Regions from separate parts of the Streptomyces sp. NPDC096132 genome, predicted to be linked through region 4. Evidence: riboswitches for the same ligand, from Rfam matches in the RefSeq annotation. Region 4 holds a riboswitch; each other region holds the start of a gene.
What was found. A riboswitch is a leader RNA that binds a small molecule or an ion and turns the genes downstream of it on or off. The one in region 4 is predicted to bind thiamine pyrophosphate.
Positions count from the first base shown of each region.

Region 1: it holds a riboswitch for thiamine pyrophosphate, as region 4 does, so the genes downstream of both, ACIRF9_RS34430 (thiamine ABC transporter substrate binding subunit) here and ACIRF9_RS07595 (hypothetical protein) in region 4, are expected to answer to the same signal.
Region 2: it holds a riboswitch for thiamine pyrophosphate, as region 4 does, so the genes downstream of both, thiO (glycine oxidase ThiO) here and ACIRF9_RS07595 (hypothetical protein) in region 4, are expected to answer to the same signal.
Region 3: it holds a riboswitch for thiamine pyrophosphate, as region 4 does, so the genes downstream of both, thiC (phosphomethylpyrimidine synthase ThiC) here and ACIRF9_RS07595 (hypothetical protein) in region 4, are expected to answer to the same signal.

Region 1 covers NZ_JBIWGA010000017.1:169,543-177,040, reverse strand. Annotated here, with positions in the region: gene frr (ribosome recycling factor) at 1-144, shown strand, start outside; gene ACIRF9_RS34445 (phosphatidate cytidylyltransferase) at 144-1,418, shown strand; gene ACIRF9_RS34440 (SRPBCC family protein) at 1,601-2,050, shown strand; gene rlmN (23S rRNA (adenine(2503)-C(2))-methyltransferase RlmN) at 2,148-3,254, shown strand; TPP riboswitch at 3,278-3,385, shown strand; gene ACIRF9_RS34430 (thiamine ABC transporter substrate binding subunit) at 3,456-4,574, shown strand; gene ACIRF9_RS34425 (ABC transporter permease) at 4,550-6,220, shown strand; gene ACIRF9_RS34420 (ABC transporter ATP-binding protein) at 6,220-7,254, shown strand.
Region 2 covers NZ_JBIWGA010000002.1:442,835-450,332, forward strand. Annotated here, with positions in the region: gene ACIRF9_RS06375 (NAD(P)/FAD-dependent oxidoreductase) at 60-1,307, opposite strand; gene ACIRF9_RS06380 (hypothetical protein) at 1,340-1,720, opposite strand; TPP riboswitch at 1,776-1,888, shown strand; gene thiO (glycine oxidase ThiO) at 1,886-3,052, shown strand; gene thiS (sulfur carrier protein ThiS) at 3,049-3,249, shown strand; gene ACIRF9_RS06395 (thiazole synthase) at 3,255-4,049, shown strand; gene pknB (Stk1 family PASTA domain-containing Ser/Thr kinase) at 4,216-6,150, shown strand; gene ACIRF9_RS06405 (deoxyribonuclease IV) at 6,185-7,084, shown strand; gene ACIRF9_RS06410 (DUF4396 domain-containing protein) at 7,140-7,498, shown strand, end outside.
Region 3 covers NZ_JBIWGA010000014.1:255,385-262,882, reverse strand. Annotated here, with positions in the region: gene ACIRF9_RS31095 (IclR family transcriptional regulator) at 253-1,074, shown strand; gene ACIRF9_RS31090 (SsgA family sporulation/cell division regulator) at 1,175-1,621, shown strand; gene ACIRF9_RS31085 (YibE/F family protein) at 1,735-3,417, opposite strand; TPP riboswitch at 3,723-3,911, shown strand; gene thiC (phosphomethylpyrimidine synthase ThiC) at 3,904-5,706, shown strand; gene ACIRF9_RS31075 (DUF4241 domain-containing protein) at 5,846-7,132, shown strand; gene ACIRF9_RS31070 (DUF3825 domain-containing protein) at 7,483-7,498, shown strand, end outside.
Region 4 covers NZ_JBIWGA010000002.1:705,126-712,623, reverse strand. Annotated here, with positions in the region: gene ACIRF9_RS07605 (aldehyde dehydrogenase) at 33-1,490, shown strand; gene ACIRF9_RS07600 (ferredoxin) at 1,498-1,731, shown strand; TPP riboswitch at 1,820-1,995, shown strand; gene ACIRF9_RS07595 (hypothetical protein) at 2,028-2,618, shown strand; gene ACIRF9_RS07590 (TetR family transcriptional regulator) at 2,619-3,281, opposite strand; gene ACIRF9_RS07585 (glycosyltransferase family 4 protein) at 3,492-4,949, shown strand; gene ACIRF9_RS07580 (class I SAM-dependent methyltransferase) at 4,943-5,677, shown strand; gene ACIRF9_RS07575 (prenyltransferase) at 5,674-6,744, shown strand; gene ACIRF9_RS07570 (hypothetical protein) at 6,875-7,168, opposite strand; gene ACIRF9_RS07565 (LLM class F420-dependent oxidoreductase) at 7,418-7,498, opposite strand, start outside.

The DNA of each region.
Region 1 (7,498 bases), on a different contig from region 4:
ATCGACAAGCTCGTGAAGGACGGCGAGGTCGGCGAGGACGAGGGCCGCCGTGCGGAGAAGGAGCTCGACGACACCACCGCGAAGTACGTCGCCCAGGTGGACGAGCTCCTGAAGCACAAGGAAGCGGAGCTGCTCGAGGTCTGATGAACGACTCTTCCTGGGGCTCTCCGCCTCAAGCCGGGGCACACGGTTCACGAACCGGGGCACAGCCCGCGTACTGGGGACCCGTCGACCAGGGGCCTGTCCAGGGGGCTGCCCCGGCGGGTTCCGCGTACGATGCGCCTGAGGCGCAGCAGACTCGCCCCATGCCCATCGTCCCCGACGGACCCGCACACGGCGGAAACCAGGATGACGACCCGGGGGCCGCTCGGACGGGCGGCCCCCTGTTCCGAGACGAGACGTACCCCTCCGGGACGCCGGACGGGACGTCGTACCGGCCCGGGACACCGGACGGGACGTCGTACCGCCCAGGTACGCCCGACGAGGCGTTCCGTGCGGAGACGTTCCGCCACGAGACCCCGTCGGCACAGCCCCACGCGGCGGTGCCGCAGAATCCGGAATCCATGCCCGACGCCCCACAGCCCGCGCCCGCCCCGCAGAAGAAGAGCGCGGGCCGAGACCTGGGCGCGGCCATAGGCGTCGCGGTCGGGCTCGGTGTGGTGATCGTCGCGTCGCTGTTCATCGTCAAGGCCGTGTTCGTCGGCGTGATAGCGGTCGCCGTCGTTGTGGGTCTGTGGGAGCTGACCAGCAGGCTGCAGGAGCGCAAGGAGATCAAGGCACCGCTCGTGCCGCTCGCGCTCGGCGGCGCCGCGATGGTCGTCGCCGGATACGTCCGGGGGCCCGAGGGCGCCTGGGTCGCCATGGCCCTGACCGCGCTGGCGGTGTTGGTCTGGCGGATGACGGAACCGCCGGAGGGCTACCTCAGGGACGTCACGGCGGGTGTCTTCGCCGCCTTCTACGTCCCCTTCCTGGCCACGTTCGTCGCCCTGATGCTCACCGCGGACGACGGGTCGCAGCGCGTCCTGGTGTTCTTCCTCCTGACGGTCGTCAGCGACACCGGCGCCTACGCCGTCGGCTGGCGCTTCGGCAAGCACAAGCTCGCTCCGCGGATCAGCCCCGGCAAGACCCGTGAGGGACTGCTGGGGGCGGTGTCCTTCGCGATGGTCATGGGCGCGCTGTGCATGCAGTTCCTGATCGACGACGGCACCTGGTGGCAGGGGCTGCTGCTCGGCCTCGCGGTCGCGGCCAGCGCCACGCTCGGCGACCTCGGCGAATCCATGATCAAGCGGGACCTGGGCATCAAGGACATGGGCACGCTCCTCCCCGGTCACGGCGGCATCATGGACCGCCTGGACTCCCTCCTGCCGACGGCTCCGGTCGTGTGGCTGCTGCTCGTGCTGTTCGTCGGGTCCGGCTGACCGGCGGTTCGTACGGGCACGTACGGGTACGTGCGCGAGGTCCGTGGGGGCCCCGTCCCGATCGCTCGGGGCGGGGCCCTTTGCCATGGCCCGGCGGGCCGCGGAGTGGGACGATTTCCTCTGGAGGTCTTTCTCCGGAGGCCCTTCTCCGGAGGTCCTTTCCCTGGAAGGGGGCGGGCGTCATGTCCGACTTCCGCGAATCGATCGACGTCGACCGCAGCCCCGAGGATGTGTGGGCGTACCTCATCGACCCGTCCCACCTGCCCGAATGGCAGGCGAGCGCGGTATCGGCCGAGCCGCTCGACCCCGGGCCGGTCGGTGTCGGCTCCCGGGTACGCGTCACCCGGCACGTCGGCCGCCGGGACATCCCGATGACCATGGAGTACACCGAATACGACCCGCCGCACGCCTGGGCCATGCAGGGCGTCGACGGCCCCATCCGCGGGCACGTCCACGGTGAGATCGACCCGCTCGACGACGGCCGCCGCTCCCGCGTGACCATGGAACTCGACTTCGAGGGCAAGGGCATCGGCAAGGTCCTGCTGCCCCTGGTCGTCCGCCACCAGGTCCGCAAGGAGTTGCCGCTCAACGAACGACTGCTGAAGAACCGGCTGGAGCACGGGATGGCGTAGACCGCGTACCGCCGGCGCGAGAGGCGGCGTGGACCGCGCACCCGCCGGGGTCGCTCCGATCGGGTCACCCGATTGGATCTGCGACACTGGTACGGCCATGCCTAAGCCCGGAGAACTCACCTTTGTCGCGCCGCGCGGAGCCAAGAAGCCGCCGCGGCACCTTGCCGATCTCTCGCCCGCCGAGCGGAAGGAAGCGGTCGCGGAGATCGGTGAGAAGCCGTTCCGTGCCAAGCAGCTTTCGCAGCACTACTTCGCGCGGTACGCGCACGACCCGGCGGAGTGGACCGACATCCCCGCCGGGGCGCGGGAGAAGCTGCGGGAGGCGCTGCTTCCCGAGCTGATGACCGTCGTACGGCATCTGTCGACGGACGAGGGCACCACCCGTAAGACGCTGTGGCGGCTGTTCGACGGCACGCTCGTCGAGTCGGTGCTGATGCGGTACCCGGACCGGGTGACGATGTGCATCAGCTCGCAGGCGGGATGCGGGATGAACTGCCCGTTCTGCGCGACCGGGCAGGCGGGGCTGGACCGGAATCTGTCCACCGCCGAGATCGTGCACCAGATCGTCGACGGGATGCGGGCCCTGCGGGACGGGGACGTGCCCGGGGGGCCCGCCCGGCTCTCCAACATCGTCTTCATGGGGATGGGGGAGCCGCTCGCCAACTACAAGCGCGTGGTCGGGGCGATCCGGGCGCTCACCGACCCCGCGCCGGACGGGCTGGGGCTCTCGCAGCGGGGGATCACCGTGTCGACGGTCGGGCTGGTGCCGGCCATCCACCGGTTCGCCGACGAGGGCTTCAAGTGCCGGCTCGCCATCTCGCTGCACGCGCCGGACGACGAGCTGCGCGACACCCTCGTCCCCGTGAACACGCGGTGGAAGGTGCGCGAGGTCCTCGACGCCGGGTTCGAGTACGTGGAGAAGTCCGGACGGCGCCTGTCGATCGAGTACGCGCTCATCCGGGACATCAACGACCAGGCATGGCGTGGGGACCGGCTCGGGCGGCTGCTGCGGGGCAAGCCCGTGCATGTCAACCTCATCCCGCTGAACCCGACTCCCGGCTCCAAGTGGACCGCCTCCCGGCCCGAGGACGAGAAGGCGTTCGTCGAGGCCATCGCGGCGCACGGGGTGCCTGTCACCGTCCGGGACACCCGTGGTCAGGAGATCGACGGTGCCTGTGGTCAGCTCGCGGCCACCGAGAGGTAATCTGGCCAGGCCATCACATCTTCATATTCCGACAGGGGAGCGCCACAGCGCTGAGAGTGCGGCAACCAGGCCGCAGACCCTCTGAACCTCGCCCAGGTCATTCTGGGTAGGAAGTTCGGTCACCGCTCAAGCTGTTGTGCCCCGCCCGGGTCGTCCGGGCGGGGCCGCGTCTCTTCCTGGCCAACCCCAGGAGGACATCCAGTGCACACCAAGACGATCGTGGCCGCGGCCATAGGGCTCGGCCTCGTCACGCTGTCCGCGTGCGGTTCCGGCGACGCGGACGCCGGGGGAGAGGGATCCGGCTCCAAGACCGTCACCCTCGTCAGCCACGACTCGTGGGCCGTCTCCAAGAGCGTGCTCGCCGACTTCGAGAAGGAGTCCGGGTACAAGGTCAAGGTCCTCACGGACGGCGACGCCGGGCAGGCCGTCAACAAGGCCGTCCTCACCAAGGACAACCCGCAGGGCGATGTCTTCTTCGGCGTCGACAACACCCTGCTGTCGCGCGCCCTCGACAACGGCCTGTTCCAGTCGTACGAGGCGAAGGGGCTGGACCAGGTCGGCAGCGAGTACCAGCTCGACTCCGGCAAGCACCGGGTCACACCGATCGACTACGGCGACATCTGCGTCAACTACGACAAGAAGTACTTCGCCGACCACAAGCTGGCCCCGCCCACGTCGTACGACGATCTGGTCAAGCCCGCGTACAAGAACCTCCTCGTCACCGAGAACGCCTCCACGTCCTCGCCCGGCCTCGGCTTTCTGCTCGGTACCGCCGCGCAGTACGGGGATGGGGGCACCTCCCGCTCGAGCGAAGCCGAGAGTGGGGGAGGCTGGGAGGGCTACTGGAAGCAGCTGAAGGCCAACGGTGTGAAGGTGGTCGACGGCTGGGAGCAGGCCTACAACGAGGAGTTCAGCGGATCCGCCGGCGGCAAGAAGGCGGGGGCCGACCGGCCGCTCGTCGTGTCGTACGCCTCCTCGCCGCCCGCCGAGGTGATCTACGGCGACCCCAAGCCGAGCACCGCCCCGACCGGGGTCGCGACCGGCACCTGCTTCCGGCAGATCGAGTTCGCCGGGCTGCTGAGCAACGCGCGCAACAGCGCCGGCGGCAAGGCGCTGATCGACTTCCTGATCACCAAGGAGTTCCAGGAGGACATGCCGCTCAACATGTTCGTCTACCCGGTGCTGAAGGGCGCGAGCGTGCCCGCCGAGTTCACGCAGTACGGGCCCGCCGCCAAGGACCCCGAGACCATGGACCCGGCGAAGATCGCCGACCACCGTGACCAGTGGGTCAAGTCGTGGACCTCGCTCGTACTGAAGTAACCCCCGCGAAGCGGCGGTCCCCAAGCGCGGCGCGGCTCGGGCTCATGGTCCTGCCCGTCGCGTTCTTCGGGATCTTCTTCGCCTACCCCGTCGCCGCGATCGTCGCGCGCGGACTGAAGGTCGACGGGGCGTGGCGGTTCGGGCGGCTGGGGGAGGTGCTGGCCCAGTCCGACATCCGGCACGTGCTGTGGTTCACCACCTGGCAGGCGCTCGCCTCCACCGCGCTCACCCTGCTGGTGGCGCTGCCCGGGGCGTACGTCTTCGCGCGCCTCGAGTTCCCCGGCAAGCAGGTGCTGCGGGCCGTGGTCACCGTGCCGTTCGTGCTGCCGACGGTCGTCGTCGGTACGGCGTTCCTGGCGCTCGTCGGGCGCGGCGGACTCCTGGACGACCTGTGGGGCGTACGGCTGGACACGACCGTGTGGGCGATCCTGCTGGCGCATGTCTTCTTCAACTACGCGGTCGTCGTACGGACGGTGGGCGGGCTGTGGGGCCAGCTCGACCCACGGCAGGAGGAGGCCGCGCGGATGCTGGGCGCGTCCCGCCTGCGGGCCTGGCGCACGGTCACCCTGCCCGCCCTCGGGCCCGCCGTGGCCGCGGCCGCGCTGATGGTCTTCCTCTTCACCTTCACCTCCTTCGGTGTGGTCCAGATCCTCGGCGGACCGACCTTCTCCACCCTCGAAGTGGAGATCTACCGGCAGACCTCCGAGATCTTCGACCTGTCCACGGCGGCCGTCCTGACGATCGTCCAGTTCGTGGCGGTGGGCGCGATCCTCGTCGTACACGCCTGGACCGTACGGCGGCGGGAGACCGCGCTGCGGCTGGTGGACGCGAACCTGACCGCGCGGCGGCCGCGCGGGGCCGGGCAGTGGGCACTGCTGGCCGGGGTGCTCGCGAGCATCGGCGTGCTGCTGGTGCTGCCGCTCGCCGTGCTGGTGCAGCGGTCCCTGGACGCACCGGACTTCGCCTACTACCGGGCGCTGACCAGCGAGGACGGCAATGTCTTCCTGGTCCCGCCGATCGAGGCGATCGGCAACTCGCTGGAGTACGCCCTGGCCGCGACCGTCATCGCGGTGGTGATCGGTGGGCTGGCCGCGGCGGCGCTCACCCGCCGGGACGCCGGACGGCTCGTCCGTGGCTTCGACGCGCTGCTGATGTTGCCGCTGGGCGTGTCCGCGGTGACCGTCGGCTTCGGGTTCCTCATCGCGCTGGACGAGCCCCCGCTGAACCTGCGGAGCAGCTGGATCCTCGTCCCGCTCGCCCAGGCGCTGGTCGGCGTCCCCTTCGTCGTACGGACCATGCTGCCCGTGCTGCGGGCGGTGGACCAGCGGCTGCGCGAGGCGGCGGCGGTGCTGGGGGCGTCGCCCTGGCGGGTGTGGCGGGAGGTGGACCTGCCGATGGTGCGGCGGGCGCTGCTCGTCGCGGCCGGGTTCGCCTTCGCGGTGTCGCTCGGGGAGTTCGGCGCGACCGTGTTCATCGCGCGGCCCGACAACCCGACGCTGCCGGTGGCGGTGGCGCGGCTGCTCGGGCGGGCCGGTGAGCTCAACTACGGGCAGGCGATGGCCCTGTCGACGATTCTGATGGTGGTGTGCGCGGTGGCCCTGCTGGTGCTGGAGAGGCTGCGGACCGACCGGACGGGGGAGTTCTGATGGCATCGGCCCTGCTGGACCTTGACGCCGCGACGGTGCGCTTCGGTGGGCGGGCGGTGCTCGACGCCGTGGATCTCGAGGTCGCCGAGCACGAGGTGGTGTGTGTGCTCGGGCCGAGCGGCAGCGGCAAGTCGACGCTGCTGCGGGCGGTCGCCGGGCTGCAGCCCCTCGACTCCGGGCGGGTGTCGCTCGACGGGCGCGACCAGGCGCGGGTGCCCGCGCACCGGCGGGAGCTCGGGCTGATGTTCCAGGACCATCAGCTGTTCCCGCAGCGGGACGTCGGCGGCAATGTGGCCTTCGGGCTGCGGATGCACGGCGCCTCCCGGAAGGAACAGGACGAGCGGGTACGGGAGTTGCTGGACCTGGTCGGTCTTCCCGGTGCCGCCCGTCGCGCCGTCGCCGCGCTCTCCGGGGGTGAGCAGCAGCGGGTCGCGCTGGCCCGGGCGCTCGCGCCCCGGCCCCGGCTGCTGATGCTCGACGAGCCGCTCGGTCAGCTGGACCGTTCGCTGCGGGAGCGGCTGGTCGTCGAACTCAGGGAGCTGTTCGGGCGGTTGGGCACGACGGTCCTCGCCGTCACCCACGACCAGGGCGAGGCGTTCGCGCTCGCCGACCGGGTGGTGGTGATGCGGGACGGGCGGATCGCGCAGTCCGGTACGCCTCTTGAGGTGTGGCAGCGGCCGGCGGACGCGTTCGTCGCCCGCTTCCTCGGCTTCGAGAACGTGGTGGAGGCGAACGTCACCGGCGAGGTCGCGGTCACGGCCTGGGGCAAGGTGCCGGTGCCGGGCGGTTCACCGCAGGGGGTGCGGATGCTGCTGGTCCGTCCTGCGGGGGTGCGGCTGGCCGGGGCGGACGAGGGGCTGCGTTGTACGGTCCTCGGGCGCACCTTCAAGGGCACGCATGTCGCTGTTCGCCTTCAGCCGGAGGGGGCGCCCAGGCTGGAGGCGGCGTGTGCGCTGCGGGAGGCGCCGGAGGTGGGTGGTGTGGTGGGGGTGGTGTTCGACCCTGCCGAGGCTGTGGTGCTGGAGGCTTCCTGAGCTAGGCGTTCTGGTGCGGGGCGGGGGTGGGGCGCGCGGCCCGGCGCTGCCGGGGTGCCTCCCCCACTCTCGGCTTCGCTCGAGCGGGGGGACCCCCATCGCCCACCCGTGCCGCCCCAGCGGCACGATTGTCCGCAGCTACGACAGTTACGGCGGCAACGACCCGCAGCTACGACAGTTGCGGCGGCTACGACCCGCAGCTGCGCGGCAGACGTGAGTGCAACCCCCAAGGGGCGCGGGGAAC
Region 2 (7,498 bases), 260 kb from region 4:
CGCCGTGGGGGCTGGTCGCGCCCACGCGGCGGAGCCGCTCATGTCACAGCCCCGCGCCCCTAGGGAACCGCGGTCGCGTTCTTCATGGGGCGGGCCGGGTCCGACAGAGCCTCCGGGTCCATGCGGCGTGCTGTCTCGATCAGCTTCCTGCCCTGGGCGAGATCGCGTGGGCGCCCTACCGCCAGTAGAGCCACCAGACGGTCCTCCCGCAGCCAGCAGACGCTCCACGCCGGGCCCGTCGGGTCGCCGCGCCACACCATGCGGTCGGCCACCGCGTGGTGGCCCGCGTACTGGACGAAGCGGCCGAACTGCTCGGACCAGAAGTACGGCACCGGGTCGTAGACCACCGGGGGCTCGTCCGTGGCCGCGCCGAGGATGTTCGCGGCGACCGTGCGCGGGCCCTGGAGGGCGTTGTCCCAGTGGTGGACGAGGAGCCGTTCGCCGTAGCGGCCCGAGGGGAAGGAGGCGCAGTCGCCGACCGCGTACACGTCCGGCACCGAGGTGCGCAGCCGGTTGTCGGCCACGACCTCGCGGTGCGCGCCCAGCTCGACGCCGGAGCCGGCCAGCCAGGCGGTGGCGGGGCGGGCGCCGATGCCGACCACGACGGCGCCGGCGGGCAGCCGGGAGCCGTCGTCGAGGACGACCGCGCCGGACTCGACACGCTCCACGCGCGCGTGGGTGCGCAAAGCGGTGCCGCTGTCGGCGTACCAGGAGGCCATCGGGGCGGCGACCTCGGCCGGCAGGGCGCCGGCGAGGGGCCGGTCGGCGGCCTCCACGACGGTCACCGCGCAGCCGGCCTCGCGCGCGGCGGTGGCGAACTCGGCGCCGATCCAGCCGGCCCCGACGACCACGATGTCGTGCTGCCGGGCGAGCACGGGCCGCAGCCGTTCGGCGTCGTCCAGCGTGCGCAGCAGATGGACGCCGGGCACGCCCTCGGCGCCCGGCAGCCGGATCGGTTCGGCGCCGGTGGCGAGGACGAGGACGTCGTACGGGACGGGCCCGGCCTCGGTGTCCACCTCGTGGACGGCGGGGCGCAGGCCCAGCACCTCGCGGCCGAGCAGCAGTTCGATGCCGAGGCTCTCGAAGTCGACGTCGAAGGCGGAGCCCTCGGCCTTGCCGAGCAGGACGGCCTTGGAGAGCGGGGGCCGGTCGTAGGGCTGGTGGGGCTCGGCGCCGATCAGCGTCACGGTGCCGTCGAAGCCCTGTTCGCGCAGGGCGACCGCGGTCTGCACCCCGGCCATGCCCGCACCGACGACGACCACGCGCCGCCCCGCCCGACCGTCTGGTTCCCGCCTCTGCTCACTCACCTGATCACCATAGACAACTGACGATTTGTCAGTCAGCCGTCGTGCGCCGTGACCTGCTCCACAACGCTCGTACCGCTGCCCTCCTGCGACTCCCAGGCCCAGGTCTCCTCCAGCCGCACCCGCCCTCCCCCAGAGCCGAAAGCCTGGGAGGTACCCCCAGACAGTTCGACGACGGTCGAGACACAGTGCCCCGAGGACGTCGTGCCGTCGTGCTTGAGCTGGACGTACCGGAAGTCGAGCCGGTCCCCCTCCCGGGTACCCACGAGATGTCCTCGTACGACGTCGCCGCCCGCGTAGTCCGCCCAGATCACGCCGTCCCGCTCGTGGTAGGTGAAGCGGGTGCGGGTGCCGACCTGACCCGGGGCCTGGTCGGCGACGGGGGCGAGGACGAGACCGTCGAGCGAGCGCGGCATGACGAAAGGCTCCCTTTACAGAGGCGCGGAACCACGGGCTAGGGTGTGGCCAACGTAGAGCACTCGCGGGAGCCCGGACGCACCGGGCTGAGAGGGAGGCTGGCCGGCCTCCGACCGTACGAACCTGATCCGGGTCATGCCGGCGAAGGGAGGGGCTGGACGCCCATGTCGCGTACACGTACATCCGACGTCCTGGTCGTGGGGGGCGGGATCATCGGGCTCGTCACGGCGTGGCGGGCCGCACAGCGCGGGTTCGCCACGGCGGTGGTGGACCCCGAGCCGGGCGGCGGGGCCGCGCGCGTGGCGGCCGGGATGCTGGCCGCCGTCACCGAACTGCACCACGGCGAACAGACCCTGCTCGGCCTGAACCTCGCCTCCGCCCGCCGTTATCCGGACTTCGCGGCCGAGCTGACGGAGGTCACCGGGCTGGACCTCGGCTATCGCCGGTGCGGCACGCTCGCGGTCGCGCTGGACGCCGACGACCGCGCCCATCTGCGGGACCTGCACGCGCTGCAGGCGCGGTCGGGGCTGGAGTCGGAGTGGCTCACCGGACGGGAGTGCCGGCGCCTGGAGCCGATGCTCGCGCCCGGCGTACGGGGCGGGCTGCGGGTGGACGGCGATCACCAGGTCGACCCCCGGCGGCTGGCCGACGCGCTCGTCGCCGCCTGCGAGCGGGCGGGTGTGGTCTTCCACCGCGCCTGGGCCGAGCGGCTGTCCGTCGTGGGCCGGCGGGCCGCGGGGGTCGTGACGGGTGACGGTACGGCCCTGGGGGCGGGGCAGGTGGTGCTCGCGGCGGGGAGCCTCAGCGGGCGGCTGGCGGGCGTCCCGGAGGACGTGCTGCCCCCGGTGCGGCCGGTGAAGGGGCAGGTGCTGCGGCTGACGGTGCCGCCCGGGTACGGGCCGTTCCTGAGCCGTACCGTGCGGGCCGTCGTGCGCGGCAGCCAGGTGTACCTGGTGCCGCGGGAGAACGGCGAGCTGGTCGTGGGCGCGACGAGCGAGGAGCTGGGCTGGGACACGACGGTGACGGCGGGGGGCGTGTACGAGCTGCTGCGCGACGCCCACGAGCTGGTGCCCGGGATCACGGAACTGCCGTTGACGGAGACGCACGCGGGACTGCGGCCGGGCTCCCCCGACAACGCGCCGCTGCTCGGGCCGACGGAGCTGGACGGGCTGCTGCTGGCCACCGGGCACTACCGCAACGGGGTGCTGCTGACACCGGTGACCGGCGACGCGCTGGCGCACGCCCTGGCCACCGGTGAACTTCCCGACGAGGCCCGTCCCTTCACGCCCCGGCGCTTCGGTGCCGCGTCCCTCCTGGAGCAGCCCGCATGAACATCTCGGTGAACGGGGAGCGGCGGGCGGTCGCTCCCGGTACGGCCCTCGACAGCGTCGTACGCTCCCTGACGCCGGCGCCCACCGGGGTGGCCGCCGCGCTGAACGAGACGGTCGTCCCGCGCGCGGAGTGGTCCGCCACGGCCCTCTCCGAGGGTGACCGCGTGGAAGTCCTCACCGCCGTGCAGGGAGGCTGAGCGCCGTGGCCGACGATCCCTTCGTCCTCGGGGGTACGTCCTTCTCGTCCCGTCTGATCATGGGTACGGGGGGTGCGCCCAGCCTGGAGGTGCTGGAGCGGGCGCTGGTGGCGTCCGGGACCGAGCTGACGACGGTCGCGATGCGGCGGGTGAACCCCACTGTCCGGGGTTCGGTGCTGTCGGTGCTCGAGCGGCTGGGCATCCGGGTGCTGCCGAACACGGCGGGGTGCTTCACGGCCGGGGAGGCGGTGCTGACCGCCCGGCTGGCGCGGGAGGCGCTCGGGACCGATCTGGTCAAGCTGGAGGTCATCGCCGACGAGCGGACGCTGCTGCCGGATCCGGTGGAGTTGCTGGAGGCGGCGGAGACGCTGGTGGACGACGGGTTCACGGTGTTGCCGTACACGAACGACGACCCCGTGCTGGCGCGGAAGCTGGAGGACGTGGGGTGCGCGGCGGTGATGCCGCTGGGGTCGCCGATCGGGTCCGGCCTCGGGATCCGCAACCCCCACAACTTCCAGCTGATCGTGGAGCACGCGCGGGTGCCGGTGATTCTGGACGCGGGGGCCGGTACGGCGTCGGACGTGGCGTTGGCGATGGAGCTGGGGTGTGCGGGGGTGATGCTGGCGTCGGCGGTGACGCGGGCGGCGGATCCCGAGCGGATGGCGTCGGCCATGCGGGCCGGTGTCGAGGCGGGTCGGCTGGCCCGCCTGGCAGGCCGGATCCCCCGCCGCTACTTCGCCGAGGCGTCGTCTCCCGCGGAGGGCCTGGCGGCACTCGACCCCGAGCGCCCCGCCTTCTGACCGCCGGCCCACTCCCGCCCCGCCGCGAACCACGCCCCGAGGGGCGCGCCCCGGGCCTGCGCGCCCCCGTCCCTCGGGGCGTGGTTCGCGTCACAGGTCGGCTGCAGTCCTGCTCCGAAGGGGTGGAAGTCGGGGTGGTGTCAGTCGTGGCTCGTAGACTCGCTGCGTGGACACGACCCTTCAGGACCCTCTGGTCGGGCAGGTGCTCGACGGTCGGTATCGCGTCGAGGCGCGGATCGCGGTGGGCGGGATGGCCACGGTCTATCGGGCCGTGGACACCCGCCTCGACCGTGTGCTCGCGCTCAAGGTGATGCATCCGGCGCTCGCGGCCGACGGGGCGTTCGTCGAGCGGTTCATCCGTGAGGCCAAGTCCGTGGCGCGGCTCGCGCACCCCAATGTCGTGCAGGTGTTCGACCAGGGGGCGGACGGGTCGTATGTGTATCTCGCGATGGAGTACGTCGCCGGGTGCACGCTGCGGGACGTGCTGCGCGAGCGCGGGGCGCTGCAGCCGAGGGCCGCGCTCGACATCCTGGAGCCCGTGCTCGCCGCGCTCGGCGCCGCGCACCGGGCCGGGTTCGTGCACCGCGACATGAAGCCCGAGAACGTGCTGATAGGGGACGACGGCCGGGTCAAGGTCGCGGATTTCGGGCTGGTGCGGTCGGTGGACACCGTGACCAGCACCACCGGGGCCGTCCTCGGGACGGTCGCGTATCTCGCGCCGGAGCAGATCGAGCAGCCCGGCGCCGCCGACCCCCGGGTCGACGTGTACGCGTGCGGTGTCGTGCTCTACGAGATGCTCACCGGCGAGAAGCCGCACGACGGCGACTCCCCGGCGATCGTGCTCTACAAGCATCTCCACGAGGACGTTCCGCCGCCCTCCGCCGCTGTGCCGGGGCTGGCCTTCGGGCTGGACGAGCTCGTCGCGTCGGCCACCGCCCGCACCCGGGACGTCCGGCCGCACGACGCCGTCGCGCTGCTCGGGCAGGTACGGGACGCGCGCGGGGCGCTGACCGAGGCGCAGCTGGACGCCCTGCCGCCGCAGGCCGTGTCCGCGGCGCACGACAACGCCGAGGACCGCACCAGCGTCATCCCCCGCTCGCTGACCGTGCCCAGACCGCTGCCGGTCAACGAGGACGAGCCCGGCGACGACCCCCTCAACCGCACCTCCCGGTTCCAGAGCCCCCCGCCCCCGCCGCCCCGGCGCCGCTCCGGACGGCCCCCGCGCGGGCTGCTCGCCCTCGTCACCGTCGTCCTGCTGGTGATCGGCGTCGGCGCCGGCGTCTGGTACATCAACTCCGGGCAGTTCACCAAGGTCCCGGCGGTGCTGACGCAGTCCCAGGCCCAGGCGGAGCAGCGGCTGGAGGCGGCCGGCCTCGAAGTGGGCAAGATCGAGCACGCCTACAGTGACACGATCAAGCGCGGGAACGTCATCGGTACGGACCCGGAGCCGGGCGCGAAGATCCGCAAGCACGACTCGGTCACGCTCACCGTCTCCGACGGCCCGCAGACCGTGAAGGTCCCGGACGTGACGGGCTCCCGGCTGGACAAGGCCAAGGAGCTGCTGAAGTCGGACAGCCTGGAGCCGGGGCTGGTCACCGAGGAGTTCAGCGACGACGTCATCAAGGGCTTCGTGATCAGCACCTCCCCCGAGGCGGGCACCGAGCGGCGGGCGGGCGCGGCGGTCTCGATCGTCGTCAGCAAGGGCAGCCCGATCGACGTGCCGGACGTCACCGGCGAGGACCTGGAGGACGCCAAGGCCGAGCTGGAGGAGGCCGGTCTGAAGGTGCAGGTCTCCGCCGAGCAGGTCAACTCCGAGTTCGACAAGGGCCAGGTCGCGGCGCAGACCCCGGAGGCGGACAGCCAGGCCGCCGACGGCGACACGGTGACGCTGACCCTGTCCAAGGGGCCGGAGATGGTCGAGGTCCCGGACGTGGTCGGCGACAGCGTCGACGACGCCAAGGCCGCGCTCGAACAGGCCGGCTTCGAGGTCGAGGAGGACCGAGGGATTCTCGGGCTGTTCGGCGACACGGTGAAGAAGCAGTCGGTGGACGGCGGCGAGACCGCGCCCAAGGGGTCGACGATCACGATCACCATCCGGTGACCGGGAGGGGCTCGGGGCATGACACCCTGAACGGGTGAGTCAGAATCGCCCCTTCCCCTCCCGCAACCCCGTCGGCGGCCATGTCCCCGTGGCCGGCGGACTGCACTCCGTGGGCTTGTCGTACGCCCATGACCTCAACGCCGAGACGGTCCAGGTGTTCGTCGCCAACCCGCGCGGCTGGGCCACCCCGGCCGGCAATCCGGCGCAGGACGAGGCCTTCCGGGAGACCTGTGCGGCGGAGTCGATCCCGGCGTACGTCCATGCGCCGTACCTGATCAACTTCGGGTCGCACACCGAGGCGACGGTGGAGAAGTCGGTGGAGTCCCTGCGGCACTCGCTGCGCCGGGGACGGGCGATCGGCGCGCTGGGTGTGGTCGTGCACACGGGGAGCGCGACGGGCGGGCGGGAGCGGTCGGTGGCGCTGCGGCAGGTGCGGGAGCACCTGTTGCCGCTGCTGGACGAGCTGACCCACGACGACGACCCGTTCCTGCTGCTCGAGTCGACCGCCGGGCAGGGGTCCTCCCTCTGTTCCCGGACCTGGGACTTCGGGCCGTACTTCGAGGCGCTGGACGCCCATCCGAAGCTCGGCGTCTGTCTCGACACCTGCCATGTCTTCGCCGCCGGGCACGACCTGACCGGCCCGTCCGGCATGCACCAGACGCTCGATCTGCTGGTGGACACCGTCGGCGAGGGCCGGCTGAAGCTGATCCACGCCAACGACTCCAAGGACGTGGTCGGCGCCCACAAGGACCGGCACGCCAACATCGGCGCCGGTCACATAGGCGAGGACCCGTTCCGCGCGCTGATGACCCACCCGGCGACGGACGGTGTACCGCTGATCATCGAGACGCCCGGCGGCAAGGAGGGCCACGCGGCCGACGTGGAGCGGCTGAAGAAACTTCGCGAGATGCAGCCCGTTCCGGAATACCCCTAGGGGGTATACGGTTCCTGGTGGATGCAGGAACCGTCATCCGACATTGGGGGCACCCATGCAGCACGAGGCGCACGCGGCACACGCTCACCACCACCACGAGGCGGCCGCCGGCAGCAGCTGGGCCACGGCAGTCCAGGCCACCCTGCACTGCCTCACCGGCTGCGCCATCGGCGAGGTGCTCGGCATGGTCGTCGGCACCGCGTTCGGCTGGGGCAACACGCCGACGCTGGTGCTGGCGATCGTCCTGGCCTTCTTCTTCGGTTACGCGCTCACCCTGCGCGGTGTCCTGCGGGCGGGCGTGGGCCTGCGGGCGGGCGTCCGGGTGGCACTGGCCGCGGACACGCTGTCGATCGCCGTGATGGAACTGGTCGACAACGGGGTGATCGTGCTCTGGCCGGGCGCGATGGACGCGGG
Region 3 (7,498 bases), on a different contig from region 4:
GGGAGGCGCCTGAGCGGTAACAGGAATCGCCTGTTCCCTCGGCCGGGGGAAGTTTCCCGCAGGGCCCGGCCGCGAGTGGTGGGGGACGGTTAAAGTCCGGAGTTCGACGCGGGGAAGAACCCCGCGAGCGGCCTACACCCCCCTCCCGTGTTCCCCGCACGGGCCGCCCCCTCGCGCTCTGGGAGTGACCCCTTGGCCCCGGTTGACACCGCCTCCGCGGAATCCCACGCACCCCCCGCCCCGCGTTCCCCCGTGACCCCGCACCAACGCCCGCCGAGCTCAGCCCTCCCCGAGCAGCCCGGCTCCGCGACCCGACAGCCGCACCCGGCCGCGACGCTCATCGGCTCCGTCCAGCGCGCGATGCGCCTGCTGGAGTCCGTCGCCGAGCACGAGTGCGGAGCTCCGGCCAAGCAACTGGCCCGCGAGACCGGCCTTGCCCTCCCCACGGCCTACCACCTGCTGCGCACCCTTGTGTACGAGGGCTATCTGCGCCGGGACAAGGGGCTGTTCTTCCTCGGTGAGGCGGCCGAGCGTCTGGGCAGCAGCGGGGCCGCGCAGAAACGTCGCAGCACGGTCGCCGACACCCTCGCCCAGTGGCGCGATTCGATCGGTGTCCCCGTGTACTACGCCCGGTACCACGGCGGCGAGATCGAGGTCATGTGCGTCTCCGACACCCCCGGCAACCCAGCGGTGGAGGAGTGGGCCGACTTCCGCGAGACCGCCCACGCACACGCCATCGGCCAGTGTCTGCTCTCCCAGATGGACGAGGACGCCCGCCGCGATCACCTGGACCGCTACCCGGTGCAATCGATCACCCCGTACACCGTGCGTGACGACCACACCCTGCTGCGGCGCCTGGAGCGCACGCGGCGCATGGAACCGGTCGTGGAGAGGCAGGAATACGCATTGGGCACGGTGTGCGCCGCGATCCCGATCACGGTGGGCACCACGGCGGCGACGATGGCCATCTCCCTGCCCGCCCATCAGGCCGACCGGCTACTCCCGGCGGCACGGCAGTTGCAGAGCGAGATCGGTCGCCGGCTGGGGTCAATCGCGATCTCTATCAGTATCTGAAAACTCACTCCTTGTGATCTGTTGTGTACGTTCAGCAAGATGCGGTGCAGTGTCAGGGGTTGATTACCGGCCATTCGACGGCAAATGACGGGGTAACGCGATGCGCGAGTCCGTACAGGCAGTTCAGGCAGAAGTCATGATGAGCTTCCTCGTGTCCGAGGAGCTCTCGTTCCGCATCCCGGTGGAACTGGGCTATGAGTCGCGCGATCCCTACGCCGTACGACTCACCTTCCATCTGCCCGGTGACGCCCCGGTGACCTGGGCTTTCGGGCGGGAGCTGCTCATCGACGGGGTGGGCAGGCCGTGCGGGGAGGGTGATGTACGGGTCTCGCCCGTGGACCCCGATGTGCTCGGTGAGGTCCTGATCCGCCTTCAGGTGGGGGGCGACCAGGCGCTGTTCCGTTCCTCGGCCGCCCCTCTGGTGGCCTTCCTGGACCGCACGGACAAGCTGGTCCCGTTGGGCCAGGAGGGTGCTCTCGCCGACTTCGACGCGCATCTCGACGAGGCACTGGACCGGATTCTGGCGGAGGAACGGAGCACCGGCTGACCCGCCGGCGGCGAGCGGTGGCGGAACGCTTCGCCACGGGGGGTGGCCACGCAGGAACGCTTCTTCTCTCCTTCACGCACCAGGGTGGGGCGCCACTCGAGCGCCCCACCCCCTCAGCGCTTGCGCCGCCTGCCCCGGCCACCCCGGGGCTGGACGGGACCCGCCTCCCCTGCTGCCGCCGGAGCCGGCTCCGGTACGGACGCGGCCGCCGTTCCCGGGTCCGGGCGGTCGGCCGCGACCACGAGGGCCGCGAGAGCCGTAGTGACCGGCACCGACGCCACCAGGCCGATCGAACCCACCAGCGTGCGCACGATCTCCTCGGCGACCAGCTCACTGTTGGCGACCGTGCCGACGCTGCTCTGCGCGATCGAGAAGAGCAGCAGCAGCGGCAGCGCGGCACCGGCGTAGGCGAGGACGAGCGTGTTCACGACGGACGCGATGTGGTCGCGGCCGATACGGATGCCGGCCCGGTACAGCCCGCGCCAGCCCATCGCCGGGTTGGCCTCGTGCAGCTCCCAGACCGCGGAGGTCTGGGTGACCGTCACGTCGTCGAGGACACCGAGCGAGCCGATGATGATGCCGGCGAGCAGCAGACCGCTCATGTCGATCGACGGGTACAGGCCGTGGATCAGGCCGGTGTTGTCGTCCGTGTTGCCGGTGAGCGCGGCCCAGTCGATGAACCAGGAGCCGAGGAAACCGATCAGCAGCAACGAGATGAGGGTGCCGAGTACGGCGACAGATGTACGGGCCGAGAGGCCATGGCATAGATAGAGGGCGATCAGCATGATGGCGCTCGACCCCACCACGGCCACGAGCAGCGGGTTCGAGCCCTGCAGGATCGCGGGCAGGATGAAGAAGTTCAGGATCAGGAAGCTGGCGGCGAGGGCCACCAGCGCCATGACGCCCCGCAGCCGTCCGACGATCACGACGGCGACCGCGAAGATGAGCGCCAACACGGCCATCGGGACCCGGCGGTTCACATCGGTGACCGAGTACTGCAGGTCCTTCGGCGCCGAGGGCTCGTAGGCGACCACGACCTTCTCGCCCTCGTGCAACTGCCGTGACTGGTCCGGCTGGACGATCTCGGTGAACGTACGGCCCTTGTCGTCGCCGGTGTCCACGCGGATCGTGGCCTTCTTGCAGGTGCCGTTCCCCTGCTGTTCGGCGGAGGAGCCCTCGGCCGTGGAGGTGCCGCCGGTCGAGGTGCCACCGGAGGCGTTCACCGACTGGCAGCTCACGCTCACCACCTTGGTGACCGTGGCCTGTTGGGTCTGCCGGTCGAAGCCGACCCCGGTGCGCTCGTGCGCCGGGGCACCGCCCGGCCACAGCACCACGAGCCCGACCAGGACCGCCGCGGCGAACGGGATGAGGATGGCCGCGATGACCTTGCGCAGATGCTTGGAGACAGGGGCGGCCGGGCCGTGACTGTGGCTGTGCCCATGCGTATGCCCGTGCCCGCCACCCGAACCGGCGCCCTGCCCGCCCCCGGGGACGTCATGGGGTCCGTGCCCGTGCCCGCCGCGGTGAGCGTCACCGGGTCCGTGCCCGTGCCCGCCGCGGTGAGCGTCACCGGGGCCGTGCCCGTGCCCGTGGCCTCCGCCGTCACCCGGCCCGGCTCCCTGAGAGGGGCCCTGGCCGTAAGCCGCACCGTTGCGCTGCTCGTGGGCCCCGGCGTATCCCTCGTCGAAGTCATGCCCGTGATCCCCGACGTATCCGGAACCGTCGCGGTGCCAGTGACCTCCGCCGTATCCCTCACGCGGGGGAGGCGTGTGACCCCTGCCCGGTCCCGGGCCCATCGGGCCGGGGCCGTATCCGGGACCAGGCTCACGGACCTGACTGGCGCCGAAGTCGCGGTCGTCGCCGTGGCCCTGAGCGGGACCGCTTCGAGGAGCGCTCGCAGGAGCACCCAGAGGACCGTGTCCGAGGCCGCCGCCAGGACCGTTTCCCGGACCGTTTCCGGGGCCGCCACTGGCTCCGGGCCTGCGAGGCGGCTCGGGTGGAGGATACGGGGGCTGGTGTGTCGTGGTCACCGCCCGATCATCGCAAGAACGGCAGAGGCCCACTGTTCACCGCGCCACAAATGACGCTAGCGTGGTGCCACCTTTGCACACGCGGGAGCTCGGAGCACCGGGCTGAGAGGGCGCTGACCTCCGTCTTCGCGATGTTTCACGTGGAACGTCACTGAGCCGAGTGATGTTTCACATGAAACGTCGGCAGACGGTAGCCGCTGCGTCGACCGCCGAACCTGTTACCGGGTAATGCCGGCGTAGGGAGTAGGTCTCATGACCAACAAGGACGCACGCACGCCTGCCTCCATTCAGGACGAAAAGTCCCAGGAGGTCGGGAAGTCCATCGGCTGGCACAAGGGGTACGTCGAGGGCACTCGCCCCGACCTGCGCGTGCCGGTCCGCCAGGTGCACCTCACCAACGGGCAGTCGGTCACGCTGTACGACACCTCCGGCCCGTACACCGATCCGCTCGTCGACACGGACGTACGCAGGGGCCTGGCACCGTTGCGTGAGAACTGGATCATCGCTCGCGGTGACACCGAGGAGTACGCGGGCCGTCCCGTCCGTCCCGAGGACGACGGCATCAAGCACACCTCGCCGAGGGGCGGACTGCGCAATCTCGACGCGGTGTTCCCGGGGCGGCCGCGTCTGCCGCGCCGCGGCCGGGACGGCGGGGCGGTCACCCAGCTCGCGTATGCGCGCCGGGGAGAGATCACGCCCGAGATGGAGTTCGTGGCCCTCAGGGAGAACGTTTCCCCCGAGGTGGTCCGCGAGGAGATCGCGGCGGGCCGCGCGGTGTTGCCGGCCAACGTCAACCACCCGGAGATCGAGCCGATGATCATCGGCAAGAGGTTCCTGGTGAAGGTCAACGCCAACATCGGCAACTCGGCGGTCACGTCCTCCATCGAGGAGGAGGTCGAGAAGATGACCTGGGCGACCCGCTGGGGCGCCGACACGGTCATGGACCTCTCCACCGGCCGCAACATCCACACCACCCGTGAGTGGGTGCTGCGCAACTCCCCCGTCCCCATCGGCACGGTGCCGCTGTACCAGGCCCTGGAGAAGGTCGACGGCAAGGCCGAGGAACTGACCTGGGAGATCTACAAGGACACCGTCATCGAGCAGGCCGAGCAGGGCGTGGACTACATGACGGTCCACGCGGGCGTGCGCCTCCCGTATGTCCCGCTCACCGCGGGCCGCAAGACCGGCATCGTCTCGCGCGGCGGCTCGATCATGGCGGCCTGGTGCCTGGCGCACCACAAGGAGTCGTTCCTGTACGAGAACTTCGAGGAACTCTGCGAGATCCTCGCCGCCTACGACGTCACCTACTCGCTGGGCGACGGCCTGCGGCCCGGCTCGATCGCGGACGCCAACGACGAGGCGCAGTTCGCGGAGTTGCGCACGCTCGGGGAACTCAACACGATCGCCAAGCGTTTCAACGTACAGACCATGATCGAGGGCCCGGGCCATGTCCCGATGCACAAGATCAAGGAGAACATCGACCTTCAGCAGGAGATCTGCGATGAAGCTCCGTTCTATACGCTCGGCCCGCTGACGACGGACGTCGCGCCGGCGTACGACCACATCACCTCCGGCATCGGTGCCGCGATGATCGCATGGTGGGGCACGGCCATGCTCTGCTACGTCACGCCCAAGGAACACCTGGGCCTGCCCAACCGTGACGACGTCAAGACCGGCGTCATCACCTACAAGATCGCCGCCCACGCAGCCGACCTCGCCAAGGGGCACCCCGGTGCACAGGAATGGGACGACGCGCTGTCCGACGCCCGCTTCGAGTTCCGCTGGGAGGACCAGTTCAACCTCGCCCTCGACCCGGACACGGCACGGGAGTTCCATGACGAGACCCTGCCGGCCGAGCCCGCGAAGACCGCTCACTTCTGCTCGATGTGCGGGCCGAAGTTCTGCTCGATGAAGATCAGCCAAAGCATCACAGAGCGGTTCGGTGGTGCGGCGGCCGAGGGGGCGTCTCCCGAGGAGGTCGCGGAGGGGATGCTCCAGAAGTCGAAGGAGTTCGCGGCGAGCGGGAACAGGGTGTATCTGCCGCTCGCGGACTGAGGCTCCGGGCGGTGCCCGCGGTCGACTGATCCGGGTACCGCCTGTCGCACTGCTTTCCATGGCAGCGCCGGTTGTCGTATGCCGCCCTTATGGTTCCTCGAAACAGCAGGAGCATGATCGGTGCAGCTCGGGAGGCGTGATGCGGGATGCTGAGCAGACGGTGAAGGTGTCCTTCGCTGAGGGATGGGATCTGGCCTCCCGGACCGTGGTCCACCCGCTCTCGCCCGCCGCGGCCGAAGCACGGGACCGTGTGGGAAAGCCTTATGTGATGGTGCACCGGCTGGAGGGCCGAACCTCACCAGTCGAGGTGCATCTGGTGGCCTGGGGTGAATCCCACGTGGGCGCATGGGCGTACGACGATCAGGGACGGCGGACCAGGGAGGCGGACTGGCGCCTGCTCGAACCCGGCCGCCTGTTCCTGCGCCGCCTTGGGGCATGGCGTTATGACACCGAGGAGCAAACCGAGTTCGCCCCCGACGCCGGGCGTACCTATATGGACCTCCTTCCAGGAGGCAAAGGGCGCAAGGTGAGCGAACCGAAGGGGGTGCGAGGACCGTCACGCCACACGCCCGCGAACATTCCCGAAGAGAACCGATGGCATGACAGATCGGGGTTCGGCGTATGTGGTGTCAGGCAGTTGCTCCTGTCGAAACCGCTGCCGCCGGGACAGCAACCGGACTTTGTGGACGCCACTGCGAGCGAGACCGAGGCATGGTGCGTAGACCGCGTCACCGATGGCCGACCTTCTCTCTGGGTGCCTCCGCGTCCGGCCCGACCAGCCCACCTCAAGGAGTTGTTCGAGCCAGGCACACGTATCGCGACGAGCTTCGAGCCGGAGATGACGGTCAGCGCAATACGGAACATCGCGGCTCTTCGTGTGCCCAGCGGCAGGCTGGTCGTCCAGGACCCCCTCACCAAGGGTCACGGCGCTCGTCGTGAGCTGTCCGAGCGGATCCCTCCGGGCGACTACCTCATGCAGGCTGCCGTGGTTGCCTATGAGAGCCAGTACGAGGACGAGCGCTTCCCCGTGGAGGAGGAAGTCGCTGTCCGTCTGCTGCTCGGGGAAGAACCGGTCGGGTCGTGGGAGCTGGCGCTCACCGAGGAGGACGACCTCAGGCTCTTGCGTGAGGATGAGATCTTCGGCTTCGACACGGACTGCGCTGCGGGGTCCTTCGCTGACGCCTCGGGGTGGGACGTACTCGCGGACAAGTACCGGCGCTACCTCAAGGACCAGGAGGACGACGCAGGAGAGAGCATCAGTGACGGGTACATCCGCACCACGGATGAGGCGACCGACAGTGACCTCGTCTCCTTCTATACCGGCGGGGACGGCATGTATCCCGTATGGCTGGGACGTGCAAGCACGGGAAAGCCGGTGTGCGTCACGGTCCTGATCGGCTATCTGCCCGACCTGCGGTTGCTCTGAGCGGACCGAGCCCTGTCATCGCGGCTGGCGCTCGCTGCCCATTAGGTGTGCGGCGGCCCAGGCGTCCCACCGGTACAGACGGTCGTGCACCTTGTCGAATCGCGCCGCGTACTCAGGGTCTCCAGTGGTCGACGGTCGGTGAGCAGGCTCAGCAGAGCATCGTCGAGGGACTTGCCGGTGGAGGCCGCGGAGGACGCGCGGATTCGATGAGGTGCCAGAACCGATCGGTGTCCTTGGCGGGCACCCCGCCACCTAGGTAGAACATCGCCTGTGAGGGGATTTGACCGCATCCTGAGCCCTTCCTGACAAAGCGGCTTCGAGACCATGACTGGATGCGGTAGGACTGGGCCATGAGTGACGCTAGCG
Region 4 (7,498 bases):
CGTCAGAAACGATGCAGACGAAGGCAGTGGCCATGGCCGAGTTCGTGGAACACGGAAAGCTGTTCATCGGCGGAGAGTTGACGGACCCCCTGGGCGATGCCGTCATCGAGGTGATCTCGCCGCACACCGAGGAGGTCATCGGGCGGGTGCCCCATGCCTCGACGGCCGATGTCGATCGCGCGGTGGCCGTCGCCCGGCGGGCCTTCGACGAGGGGCCCTGGCCGCGGCTGTCCCTGGACGAACGGCTCGCGGTCGTCACCCGCATCAAGGACGGGATCGCCCTGCGCCACGAGGAGATCGCCCGCGTGATCTCCTCCGAGAACGGCTCCCCGTACTCCTGGAGCGTCCTCGCGCAGGCCCTCGGCGCGATGATGGTGTGGGACGCGGCGATCACGGTCGCGCGGAACTTCACGTACGAGGAGCGGCGCGACGGTGTGCTCGGGAAGATCCTCGTCCGGCGTGAGCCGGTCGGCGTGGTCGCGGCCGTCGTCCCCTGGAACGTCCCCCAGTTCGTCGCCGCCGCCAAGCTCGCGCCCGCGCTGCTCACCGGCTGCTCGGTGATCCTCAAGCCGTCGCCGGAGTCGCCGCTGGACGCGTACATCCTGGCCGACATCGCGCGGGAGGCCGGGCTGCCCGAGGGGGTGCTGTCCGTCCTCCCGGCGGACCGCGAGGTGAGCGAGTACCTGGTCGGGCACCCCGGTGTCGACAAGGTGTCCTTCACGGGGTCGGTCGCGGCCGGCAGGCGGGTCATGGAAGTGGCCTCACGCAACCTCACGCGCGTGACCCTGGAACTGGGCGGCAAGTCGGCCGCCGTCGTCCTGCCGGACGCGGACCTCGCCACCGCCGTCCCCGGGATCGTCTCCGCCGCCTGGATGAACAACGGACAGGCCTGTGTGGCCCAGACCCGCATCCTCCTGCCGCGTTCGCGCTACGACGAGTTCGCCGACGCCTTCGCCGCCGCGGCGAGCGCCCTCGTCGTCGGCGACCCGCTGGACCCGGCCACCCAGGTGGGCCCGCTGGTGGCCGAGCGGCAGCAGCGCCGCAACCTCGACTACATCCGGATCGGGCAGAAGGAGGGCGCGAAGGTCCTCACCGGCGGGGGCCGTCCGGCGGGCCTGGACCGCGGCTGGTACGTCGAGCCGACGCTCTTCGGCGACGTCGACAACTCCATGCGGATCGCCCGCGAGGAGATCTTCGGCCCGGTGATCTGTCTCCTCCCCTACGGCGACGAGTCCGAGGCGCTGAAGATCGCGAACGACTCCGACTACGGGCTGAGCGGCAGCGTGTGGACGGCGGACGTGGCGCACGGCGTCGAGATCGCCCGGCAGGTCCGTACGGGGACGTACTCCGTCAACACCTTCAGCCTGGACATGCTCGGCCCGTTCGGCGGCTACAAGAACTCTGGGCTCGGGCGGGAGTTCGGACCGGAGGGGTTCGGGGAGTACCTGGAGCACAAGATGATCCATCTGCCGGCCGGCTGGGAGGGCTGAGGCCGCCATGGGGGATCGCTGGCACGTCGAGGTCGACCGCTCCCTCTGCATCGGTTCCGCCCAGTGCGTCCACCACGCCCCGGACGGCTTCCGCCTCGACTCCGCCCGTCAGTCCCACCCGGCCGACCCGGACACGGACGCGAACGAGCGGGTCCTGGCGGCGGCGGAGAGCTGCCCCGTGGAGGCGATCACGGTCACGCTGGTGGGCAGCGGGGAGGCGGTGTTCCCGCCGGAGGACTGAGATCCCCTGGACCCCCTGAGAGAAGGAAAAAATCTTCCCTCAGGGGGGTTCCATCCGCTTCTGTCCGGCTTATCCTGGTATTGGCCTACGAGGCGAGTGAGGGAGTTCGACCGGAGTAGCCGACTTTGGCGAGACGCGAAGGCATCCGCTGAGGCCGACGTCGACGGTCGGGCTGAGAGGCCGGAAAGCAGCAGTAGGGCTGGAAGGCGACCCCCATCACCTGATCCGGGTAATACCGGCGAAGGGAACCCGTCTCGTAGGTTTTCGCATGTCGTGCGCTGCCGTAGCGTGCGGCCATGACCGACCACCGGTACGACGCGGCCGACATCCGGATCATCGAGGGTGGCGAAGCCGTGCGCCGCCTGCCGGGCATGTACTTCGGCGTCGGCCTCGACAGCCCGGAGCTGCCGACGCGCGCGTTCGCCGCGGTCGTGGGCTGGTCCCTGCACCCGGCCACGCGGGTCGCCCCCGTGCACGCCCTGTGCGTCGAGGCGGAGATCCTCGGAGACCTCGCCTTCTCCGTCTCCGACACGGCGTCCGACGCCCTGGGTGAGGACGGAGTGCCGATCATCGGCTTCGGTTCGTTGATCGGCTCCGGCCGTTGGTGCGGCTGGGCCGTGTCCGCCGTGAGCGCGCGTACCGTGGTCGAGGTCTGGCGGGACGGTCGCGGCCTGCGTCAGGAGCTGGCGGGTGACCTGCCGCTCGGGGAGCCGGAGGAGTTCGTACCGCCGGCCGGGGCGGGAACGCGGATGGAGTTCGCGCTCGACGGGGCGTTGCTCGCGCCCGGCGCGGTGATCACCGCCGACCTGGGCTCGCTGGACCTGCACGGGCCGGGGTGCGAGGAGCCGGACGGACCGGTCCGCCTCCGCCTGCGCGACCTGCGGTGATCAGCCCGACGACCGCTGCTCCGGGTCCGTCACGTCGATCAGGCGGCACACCGTTTCGATGTCTATGCGTACCTGGGCGATGGACGCGCGGCCGGAGAGCCAGGTGATCAGGGCCGAGTGCCAGGTGTGCTCGATGACGCGGACCGCCGAGAGCTGTTCGGGGGTGGGGTCGGTCAGGCCCATCGCGTCCAGGATGATCGCCGTCGTCTGACGGGAGACCTGGTCGACCTCGGGGGAGACGCTGCGGTCGGCGAAGGTCAGGGCGCGGACCATGGCGTCGGCCAGGTGCGGCTCGCGCTGCAGGGCGCGGAAGGCGCGCATCAGGGTCTCCGCGACGCGCTCGGCAGGGCGGTCGCCGGACGGGGGCTTCTTCCGCAGCGTGCCGTGCATCTGCTCCAACTGGTCCTGCATGGTGGCCACCAGCAGGTGCACCTTGGAGGGGAAGTAGCGGTAGAGCGTGCCGAGGGCGACCTGCGAGGACTCCGCGACCTCCCGCATCTGCACCGCGTCGAAACCGCCCCGGCTGGCCAGCTGCGCGCTCGTGTGCAGGATGCGCCGGCGGCGGGCCTCCTGCCGCTCCGTGAGGGGGGAGGGTGGGGGTCCCCCCGGTCGAGCGGAGCCGAGACTGGGGGAGGGGCGCTGGGTGGAGTCTTCCGCAGGCATGGGTCCCGTTCCGTGACAGTCGGTGAGGGTCGGTGATCGCACAGCATGACAGGGGGTGCCGGTCGTGGCGTGAATCACCTGATCCACTGCTCCCAGCACTCTTACCTGCCGGTAGATTCAGAGCCTCCCGAACGATCAAGTCTGAAACTTGTTCTAGATTAGCGTCCCGTCGTAGTCTCGCGGGACATCGCAGGCAGAAGGGGGCCCGGAGTGACCGCTGAGGCCAGTCAGGCGGGGTCCCGGCACGACCTCGCGGCCGACGGCGAACGACCGCTCAACATCGCGCTCCTCACCTATAAGGGGAACCCGTTCTGCGGGGGCCAAGGCGTCTACGTACGGCATCTCTCACGGGAGCTGGCCCGCCTCGGCCACCGCGTCGAGGTGATCGGGTCCCAGCCGTATCCGGTGCTCGACGAGGGCCACGACGACCGGCTCTCCCTCACCGAACTGCCCAGCCTCGACCTCTACCGCCAGCCCGACCCCTTCCGCACGCCCGGACGCGACGAGTACCGGGACTGGATCGACGCGCTGGAAGTCGCGACCATGTGGACCGGCGGCTTCCCCGAGCCGCTGACCTTCTCCCTGCGCGCTCGCCGCCATCTGCGCGCCCGCCGCGGCGAGTTCGACGTCGTGCACGACAACCAGACCCTCGGATACGGGCTGTTGGGAGACGTCGGCGCACCCCTCGTCACCACCATCCACCACCCCATCACCGTCGACCGGCAGTTGGAGCTGGACGCCGCCGAAGGATGGCAGCGGCGGTACTCCGTGCGCCGCTGGTACGCGTTCACCCGGATGCAGAAGCGCGTCGCGCGCCGGCTGCCGTCCGTGCTCACCGTCTCCGGCACCTCCCGCCAGGAGATCGTCGACCACCTCGGCGTCCGCGACGACCGGATCCACGTCGTCCACATCGGCGCCGACACCGACCTGTTCTCGCCCGACCCGTCCGTCGCCGTCGTACCGGGCCGGATCGTGACGACGTCCAGCGCGGACGTGCCGCTCAAGGGCCTGGTCTTCCTCGTCGAGGCGCTGGCGAAGGTGCGCACCGAGCACCCGGGCGCCCATCTCGTCGTCGTCGGCAAGCGCCCCGCCGAGGGCCCGGTCGCCCAGGCGATCGAGCGGTACGGCCTCGAAGGCGCCGTCGAGTTCGTCAAGGGCATCTCCGACGCCGAACTCGTCGACCTGGTGCGCTCGGCCGAGGTCGCCTGCGTGCCGTCCCTGTACGAGGGCTTCTCGCTGCCCGCCGCCGAGGCCATGGCCACCGGGACACCGCTCGTCGCCACCACCGGCGGGGCGATCCCCGAGGTCGCCGGACGGGACGGGGAGACCTGCCTCGCCGTACCGCCGGGCGACGCGGGCGCGCTGGCGGCCGGGCTCGGCCGGCTGCTGGGCGACGCCGGCCTGCGCGCACGGCTCGGCGCGGCCGGACGGCAGCGGGTGCTGCGGAACTTCACCTGGGCGCGGGCGGCCGAAGGGACCGTGGCCCGGTACCGCGAGGCCATATCCGGGGGCGCCCGTCGGCCCGCGTACCCGGTGCCCCAAGATGTTGACGTCGTCTCCCCGGCGTCGGACGCATCCCGCGCGTCCGGCACACCCCGGGCGTCCGACGCCTCCCGAGCATCCGAAGCAACCGACGCATCCGATCGCGAAAGCAGGGCCACGTGCTGACCGTCGACTTCTCCCGGTTCCCGCTCGCGCCGGGCGACCGAGTCCTGGACCTCGGCTGCGGGGCCGGCCGGCACGCCTTCGAGTGCTACCGGCGCGGCGCCCAGGTCGTGGCCCTCGACCAGAACGGCGAGGAGATCCGCGAGGTCGCCAAGTGGTTCGCGGCGATGAAGGAGGCCGGCGAGGCACCGGAAGGGGCCACCGCGACGGCCATGGAGGGCGACGCCCTCGCCCTGCCCTTCCCCGACGAGTCCTTCGACGTCGTCATCATCTCCGAGGTCATGGAGCACATCCCGGACGACAAGGGCGTCCTCGCGGAGATGGTCCGCGTCCTCAGGCCCGGCGGCCGGATCGCCATCACCGTCCCGCGCTACGGCCCCGAGAAGGTCTGCTGGACGCTCTCCGACGCCTACCACGAGGTCGAGGGCGGCCACATCCGCATCTACAAGGCGGACGAACTCCTCGCCAAGATCCGCGAGGCGGGACTGAAGCCCTACGGCACCCATCACGCGCACGCGCTGCACTCGCCGTACTGGTGGCTGAAGTGCGCGTTCGGCGTCGACAACGACAAGGCGCTGCCGGTACGGGCGTACCACAAGCTGCTGGTCTGGGACATCATGAAGAAGCCGCTGGCCACCCGGGTCGCCGAGCAGACGCTGAACCCGCTGATCGGCAAGAGCTTCGTGGCGTACGCGACCAAGCCCCACCTCCCGCAGGTGGCTGACCGGTGACCACCCCCCGGACAGAACACCTCGTCCTGCCCGGGGTCCTCACCGCCGAGCAGGCCGCCACGACCGTCGAAGGCATCCTCGCCGTACAGCGGGAGGACGGCGCGATCCCCTGGTTCCGGGGCCATCATCTCGACCCGTGGGACCACACCGAGGCCGCCATGGCCCTGGACGCGGCGGGCGAGCACGAGGCCGCCGAACGCGCCTACCTGTGGCTGGCCCGGCACCAGAACGAGGACGGCTCCTGGTACGCGGCCTACGCCGACGGGGACTTCGACGACGTCACCGACCGGGGCCGCGAGTCGAACTTCGTCGCCTACATCGCCGTAGGCGTCTGGCATCACTACCTCTCGACCGGCGACGACACCTTCCTGGACCGCATGTGGCCGGCCGTCTACGCGGCCGTCGAGTGGGTGCTGCGGCTGCAGCAGCCCGGCGGGCAGATCGGCTGGCGCCGCGACGACGACGGCACCCCCACCGCGGACGCGCTGCTCACCGGCTCCTCCTCGATCCACCAGGCGCTGCGCTGCGCGCTGGCGATCGCCGAGCAGCGCGAGGAGGCGCAGCCGGACTGGGAACTGGCGGCGGGCGCGCTGCGGCACGCCATACGGCGCCACCCCGAGCGGTTCCTCGACAAGGACCGCTACTCGATGGACTGGTACTACCCGGTGCTGGGCGGCGCGTTGACGGGCGCGGACGCCAAGTCCCGTATAGAGGCGGACTGGGACCGGTTCGTCGTCCCCGGGCTAGGGGTGCGCTGTGTCGTGCCCAACCCGTGGGTCACCGGCGGGGAGTCGGCCGAACTCGCCCTGGCCCTGTGGGCGATGGGCGAGTCCGACCGCGCGCTGGAGATCCTGCAGTCCATCCAGCACCTGCGGGACACGGAGTCCGGGCTGTACTGGACCGGCTACGTCTTCGAGGACGAGGCGATCTGGCCGCAGGAGCTGACCACATGGACGGCGGGATCGCTGCTGCTGGCCGTCGCCGCGCTGGGGGGTCATGAGGCCACGTGTGCGGTGTTCGGCGGTGAACACCTGCCGCTGGGCCTGGACCCCGACTGCTGCGGGTAGCCTCCGGCGGGTGGGGGCGCCTGAGAACTCGGGTGTGCGGGTCGGACGGCGGGTGCGGGCCGCGAGTGGCTGCTCGCGCCCCGCGCCGGGGCCGTATATCGATCCAGCCCCGCGCCCCTTCAGGGGCGCTTCAGTGGCGGTGGACTCGATTGGCGATCGCGTGTCCCACGAACAGGTACACCACCGCCGCCAAGCCGTACCCGGCCACCACCCTCGCCCACGCCTCGTCGAACGTGAACAGATCGTGCGACCAGCCCGCCAGCCAGCGGGCCACGTCGTGGACGAACTGCACGAAGTCGTTGCCGCGGTTGGCGTCCAGCAGGTACATCAGGATCCACAGACCCAGGATCAGGGCCATGACGTCGGCCACCACGGCGATCACCGTGCCGGCCTGGTTCGCACCGTTGCGATATCGAGGGGACATGCCCGACGGGTAGCCCTCGCGGCACCTCCGAAACCTGCTCTCCGAGGGGCCGTCATTTCGCTCCCGTTGGGATGGATTTGATCCTTCCGGGGGGACTGTTCGAAGGGGTCCTCGATGATCCTGCCCCCTTGAGGGGGGAGAGGACGTCCGGCGACCCCGACGACCCGTTCCGCCGGGTCTCCTCACCTCACCGAAAGGACCGTCCCTGCGGGGGAAGTGAGCCGAGGGCTCCACGCATCGCCGAGGGCTCTATGCGTTGAGGTCGGCCAGCACCCGCAGCGTGTCCGGGTCCGGCGCCACCACCAGCAGGTCCGTCACCGGGCCCTTGCG